One region of the Limnobacter sp. genome, then DNA from elsewhere that is predicted to be linked to it. Evidence: predicted binding sites of a transcription regulator. Region 1 holds the regulator's gene; the other holds the start of a gene.
What was found. Region 1 encodes sigma-54, which starts transcription at its own class of promoters, with help from an activator protein. Its sites were predicted from a motif close to TGGCANGNAANCTGCTTT; they were not measured.
Positions count from the first base shown of each region.

Region 1 (3,289 bases):
ACCACCGTTTAAACCGGCAAGCCAGTCGAGTTTGAGTTTGTTGCGGTTGGCTTCGATCAGTTCTTTCAGTTGCTTCACAGGCTTAACTCGCGGGTTGGTAAGGCTCCCAGTTGGCGATCAATTGGTGAGTGGCACCAGGATCGGATTCTGTCATGAGTTTCTCACGGAAATCCTTGTCAGACAGCATTTGAGCCAGTTCTGACAGTATATCCAGATGATGCTGGTTTGCGCTTTCAGGCACCAGCAAAAACATGAGTAGCTTGACGGGTTGGCCGTCAGGGGCATCAAACGGAATGGGATCTTGCACACGCACAAGGCTGGCGATGGGTTCGCGCAGGCCTTTGATGCGGCCATGCGGCACCGCCACCTGCTGGCCAAGGCCAGTGGAGCCCAAACGCTCACGCGCAAAAAGACTGTCGAACACCTTGGACCGTGCAATGCCCTGGTTGTTTTCAAAGACCAGTCCGGCCTGTTCAAACACGCGCTTTTTGCTGGTGACCTGTGTGTCCAACAATATGTTGGATGGTGGAAGTAGATTTGCGATCAAGTTCATCGCTGTTGATTCCTGAGACCCGCTTCTAATCGTGGGGCCGATTATACGCCATAAAAACACAAAAGGCGGATTGAAGTCCGCCTTTTGAATTTCCCTGAAATTACAGTGGTTTATTCAGCTTCTTCTACCACTTGGTGTTTTATGGGCGTGTGATTGTGATTGGTAAGTTTGTCTTTGTGCCGCAATACCTGGCGATCGAGTTTGTCGGCCAGCGCATCAATGGCTGCGTAGAGGTTTTCATGACTTGATTCAGCGTGTATGTCTTTGCCGCGAACGTGCAGCGTAACATCTGCCCTTTGAACCAGCTTGACCACCGAGATGGTCACCGATGCATCAATGACGTGATCAAAATGCCTTTTCACCCGGTCCAGTTTTTCAATTACATAATTTCGAATAGCTGGGGTAACTTCCAGATGATGACCATTGATGTTCAAGTTCATAAGGTATCTCCTTTCGTTGCTGCGGGGGGAAGCTTTAACTTTAAAGCGACTTACGCATGTTCACCGGGGGTATTTTCAGTGATTCCCGGTATTTAGCGACCGTGCGTCTTGCGACCACGATGCCCTGTTGACCGAGTAGGTCGGCGATTTGGCTGTCAGATATCGGCTGCTTGGCGTCCTCCGCAGAAATCAGTTGCTTGATGAGTGCACGGATGGCCGTGCTGGAAGCTTGCCCACCTGAATCGGTGGAAACATGACTTCCGAAGAAATACTTTAGCTCAACCAACCCATAGGGCGTCAACATATATTTTTGCGTGGTAACCCTTGACACGGTCGATTCATGCAGTCCCAGTAAATCAGCAATTTCCCGCAGAACCAAGGGTTGCATTGCGATTTCGCCATGATTGAAGTAGCCGATTTGTCGTTCTACGATCGCTTGGCTCACCCGTAAAATAGTGTCAAATCGCTGTTGAACGTTTTTTAAGAGCCACCGGGCCTCTTGAAGTTGCGCGCTGAGTTGTGCGCTTTGACCACGGTGAGACCTCAGGATCGAGGCGTACATTTCATTGATTCGAATTTTGGGCATCACATCGGGGTTGAGCTGCACATGCCATTGTCCACTGAGTTTTTTAACAATGACATCGGGCACCACATGATCGTCGTCAATGCGCCGAAAGCGCGCGCCGGGAAAAGGTTCTAGCGAGCGGATTATTTGATGGCAGATCTTTAAAGTGTCTTCGTCGACATTCAGGGCTTTCTTCAGTTTGGTGAAGTCACGCTGGGCGAGCAAACTCAAATGGTCGCGGATAATGTGTTGGCAGTTGCCGTACAGGTTTGTTTGGCAAGTAATGTCCCGGCGCTGGGCCAGTTGCAGCAACAGGCACTCTGCCGCATTGCGTGCGCCCACGCCGGGTGGGTCGAAGCTTTGCAGCAGGCGCAGTGCCGCGCTCAGTTCTTCAAACTCCAGGTCGGGTTCGTCCTGCAAGGTTTCCCACAGGTCTTCAAGTTCAACGGTCAGGTAGCCATCGTCGCTAAGGTAGTCGATCAGCCACAGCACCAGGTTTTTGTCGCGTTCGCTGGCCTGCGTCATGCGCAGCTGGTCGATGAGGTGCTGGTGCAGGCTGCTGTCGGGCGCAGCCAGTTGAAGGCCGGGTTTTTCTTCGTCGCCATCGGCACCTGCGCCGCTGTTGTCGCGCCAGTCACCTTCCCAGTTGTCCTGAATGGAGTCGATGGTCTCGCGTTGAACAATTTCTTCGCTTTGGTTGTCTTGTTCAGCTTGTTGATCGCTGACGGGCTCACTGGCTTTGCGTGGGTCCGGTTCGGCTTCGAAGCTGTCGCCCTGTGGCTCGTGCAATTCGCCATTGCTGCTGTCCAGGCTGAGTGTACGTTCGCCTTCAACAGCCTCTTCATCGGCCAGCTCGAGTAGCGGGTTTTCGGCCAGTGCCTGTTGAATTTCCTGCTGCAGTTCGAGTGTGGACAGTTGCAGCAATCGAATGGATTGCTGAAGCTGCGGCGTGAGCGTGAGATTTTGGGAAACTTTAAGCTGAAGGGATTGTTTCATGGGGGCTCAGCTTTACATCCGGAAGTGTTCGCCGAGATACACGCGGCGTACATCGTCGTTCTTCACAATTTGTTCCGGACTACCCGAGGCCAATACTCGACCTGCACTGATAATGTAAGCACGATCGCAGATGCCCAGCGTCTCGCGCACGTTGTGGTCGGTGATCAACACGCCAATTCCTTTCGATTTCAGAAAGGCCACAATGCGTTGAATTTCCAGCACTGCGATTGGGTCTACGCCTGCGAAAGGCTCATCCAGCAAAATAAAGCGGGGTTGGCTGCCCAATGCGCGCGCAATTTCAAGTCGGCGGCGTTCGCCACCTGAAAGTGAGGCGGCCAGCGAGGTGCGAATGTGCGCTATTTGCAGGTCGTTGAGCAAATCTTCAACCGCTTGGTCCACCGTTTTGTCTTTGGGTGGATTAATTTCCAGGACAGCGCGAATGTTTTCTTCCACCGTCAACTTGCGAAATACGGAAGCCTCTTGGGGAAGATAGGAGAGTCCCGCCCGAGCACGTTCATGAATGGGTTGAAGCGTGATGTCACTGCCTTCGAGGCAGATATTGCCTTCGTCGGCGCTGACCAGGCCCACGATCATGTAAAAGCAGGTGGTTTTGCCAGCACCATTGGGGCCCAGCAAGCCAACCACTTCACCGGTGTCCACATGCAGTGAGACGTCTTCAATTACACGCTTGCTGCGGTAGGCTTTGCGCAGGCTGAGTGCCTGAAGTCGGCCCTG
Region 1 is NZ_CP121330.1:1,037,369-1,040,657, forward strand. It holds gene hprK (HPr(Ser) kinase/phosphatase) at 1-78, opposite strand, end outside; gene P0D43_RS05025 (PTS sugar transporter subunit IIA) at 83-553, opposite strand; gene hpf (ribosome hibernation-promoting factor, HPF/YfiA family) at 664-993, opposite strand; gene P0D43_RS05035 (RNA polymerase factor sigma-54) at 1,034-2,554, opposite strand; gene lptB (LPS export ABC transporter ATP-binding protein) at 2,567-3,289, opposite strand, start outside.

Region 2 (3,289 bases), 1.5 Mb from region 1:
CAAAGTTTCGGCAGACAGATTGGCGTACAACACCACGCCTTCCGGGTTACTTACCACCACCGCAGTGGCCAACAATTCAAGGCCTTGAAACCGTTCTTTTTTCACTTCGTCCTCGGGTGACCCGGCGGCATTCAAAACAGCTATTTTGAAAGACGGATCAATTCTGTTTTAAGAATTTCAATATTGTCATTGGTCACCATGATTTCCTGCTCAAGTCGTGAAACACGGTCCAAATATTTTTGGTAATTTTTCTCACTGCCCAAGCGATCAGGCTGGCCGTTTTTGTATTCGTCTTGCAAAGACTTCAACTTGCTTTCTTCAATGCGCAACTCTTCTTGCATAATTTTCATTCGATCGTCTTTCGCATTGAAATCAGAGGCTGAACGGTTGTCGTAAGCAGCCGTGGCTCGCCTTCCAGAACCACCGGTGGAGGAGGGCCCGGACATTCCGTTGCTTTTTGAGGCTGAACGGGGAGAAGGCACCACAGTAATCGGATTCAGGTTCAAAGGCACACAGCCGGCACCACCATCCGAGTTTTGATAGGTTCGAACACCGTCTGCGCCTGTACACACAAACATTTCGGTGCCTTTGGCTTGCGCCTTGGGTACAACAAAAACCCCCAGCACCAAGGCAAAAAATAAATGTTGGATGACGCTCGACTTCACCATGGTTGCATCTCTAAAAAATTCCGGACGACTTTCATGATACTCGATCCCCTTCGGAAGCCCCTCCCCATTGAAGGCGAGTGCTGATACCAGACGGGGGAAGACCTTTACAAACTGTTCAAAACAAAAATGGCCCTTTGCAGGGCCATTTTCACATCGGACTAATGCGTACAGTCTGAATTACAGGCCGTAGTACATGTCGTATTCAGCTGGGTGTGGGCTCATGCGCAAGCGCTGAACTTCTTCCATTTTCAAGGCAATGTATGAATCAATCATTTCCTTGCTGAACACGCCACCACGAGTCAGGAACTCGTGGTCAGCCTGCAGGGCTTCCAATGCCTGTTCCAGGCTGGAACACACGGTTGGTACCAATGCGTCTTCTTCTGGAGGCAAGTCATACAGGTTTTTGGTTGAGGCTTCACCGGGGTGAATCTTGTTCTGAATGCCGTCCAGACCAGCCATCAACAAGGCAGAAAACGCCAGGTATGGGTTGGCCATTGGATCCGGGAAGCGCGCTTCAATGCGGCGACCCTTGGGGTTGGACACGTGTGGAATGCGGATAGAAGCAGAACGGTTCTTGGCAGAGTAAGCCAGTTTTACCGGCGCTTCGTAATGAGGCACCAAACGCTTGTACGAGTTTGTAGATGGGTTGGTGAACGCGTTCAGGGCACGGGCGTGCTTGATGATACCGCCGATGAAGTACAGGGCGAAATCAGACAAACCTGCGTAACCGTTACCAGCAAACAGGTTCACGCCGTCTTTCCAGATCGACTGGTGAACGTGCATACCGGAACCGTTGTCGCCCCACATTGGCTTGGGCATGAATGTGGCTGTTTTGCCATAGCTGGCGGCCACGTTCCATACGGTGTACTTCAAAATTTGAGTCCAGTCAGCGCGCTTGGTCAGCGTGGAGAACATGGTGCCGATTTCGTTCTGGCCTGCGCCAGCCACTTCGTGGTGGTGCACTTCAACGGGTACGCCTTGCTGTTCCAGCAACAGACACATTTCCGAACGAATGTCCTGGAAAGAATCGGTTGGGGACACAGGGAAATAACCGCCCTTTACTGTTGGGCGATGACCCAGGTTACCGTGCTCGTAATCGATGCTGGTAGACCATGCAGCTTCTTCTGATTTGATCTTGAAGAAACAGCCAGACATTTCATCACCCCAGGTGATGCTGTCGAAAATAAAGAATTCGGGTTCTGGACCGAAGTAGGCCGTGTCGCCCAGGCCAGAGGACTTCAGATAAGCTTCAGCACGGCGCGCGATGGAGCGTGGGTCGCGGTCGTAACCCTTGCCATCGGTTGGCTCGATTACATCGCAAGTCAAAATCAGTGTGGGCTCTTCGCGGAACGGGTCCATGCGAGCAGTGTCAGCATCGGGCACCAATAGCATGTCAGAGGCTTCAATGCCTTTCCAGCCAGCGATGGAAGAGCCATCGAATGCATGGCCAGACTCGAACTTGTCTTCGTCAAACATCTTAACTGGCACAGACACGTGCTGTTCTTTGCCTTTGGTGTCGGTGAAGCGGAAGTCAATAAACTTCACTTCGTTTTCCGCAACCATCTTCATTACATCTTGGGCGGTCGCCATTGAAAATCTCCTGGTACGTGAGGTGGATAGTGATCTAAAAAAATTCTGGGTTGAACTCTTTGATTTAAGCGAAACAATAGCACGTTCGATACAGCTATATATGACGCTCAGCACGAATTCAATCTTCAACGTGGAGGGGTAAAGCAAAGTTCATACCAAGTCGCAGGCAACACCAAATCAAGGCTTCACGCAGGTCACTTTGAATCCATCCAATCTGATTTGCACCATTACAGTGCAAAACGCACCACAACGGTGCAAATTAGTATTTTGTCTAATCGATCGCATGCTTGTATTACAATACACTCATTGATAATGCCATTTGCGAACAACATCTTGATGCCACCATCCACCTCACAACAATTGATTGACCTGGCCAAACAGTACGCGTCTGAAAAGGGGCTGGGCTATTTGGGCGCGCTCACCCCCCAAGAAGCCTGGGCGTTACTCAATACCGATGAAAATGCCGTGCTGATTGATGTGCGAACAGACGCAGAACTGGATTGGGTTGGGCAAGTGAGTTTTTCAGAGGACCGCTCATTTCACGTGGAGTGGAACAATTATCCCGACGGAATACGCAACCCAGACTTTATTGCTCAAATTGAAGCGCGGGTTGAAAAGCATCAACCGGTACTTTTTATTTGCAGAAGCGGTGCTCGCTCACACCATGCCGCCACATTGGCTGCCAAGCATGGTTTTGAATTTGCAATCAATGTTCTGGAAGGATTTGAGGGTGACAAGAACGACTTTCACCAGCGTTCGAGTACAAATGGATGGCGTTTTCATGGGCTGCCCTGGGAGCAACATTAACGCCGCAATATGGGCATTATTGCCCGAAAAGGCCAAACAACCTGCCAGCCACAAAAAACGCTGCCAAACAGCCCATCACATGCACTGCGGCATGCCCCAAGGCCAGTACAGGCTTGTCGAGCAACAAATTAGCGCCTTCGGCTGTGAAAGCAGAGAAAGTGGTCAACCCACCCAATACCCCAGTCATGAGAAACAAACCCACAGGGTTGGCTTTTAGCCACACG
Region 2 is NZ_CP121330.1:2,541,691-2,544,979, forward strand. It holds gene glnL (nitrogen regulation protein NR(II)) at 1-135, opposite strand, end outside; gene P0D43_RS12105 (DUF4124 domain-containing protein) at 141-668, opposite strand; gene glnA (type I glutamate--ammonia ligase) at 846-2,258, opposite strand; gene P0D43_RS12115 (rhodanese-like domain-containing protein) at 2,595-3,065, shown strand; gene P0D43_RS12120 (fluoride efflux transporter FluC) at 3,082-3,289, opposite strand, start outside.
Region 2: the regulator sigma-54 is predicted to act here: its motif matches at 2,399-2,416, upstream of glnA (type I glutamate--ammonia ligase).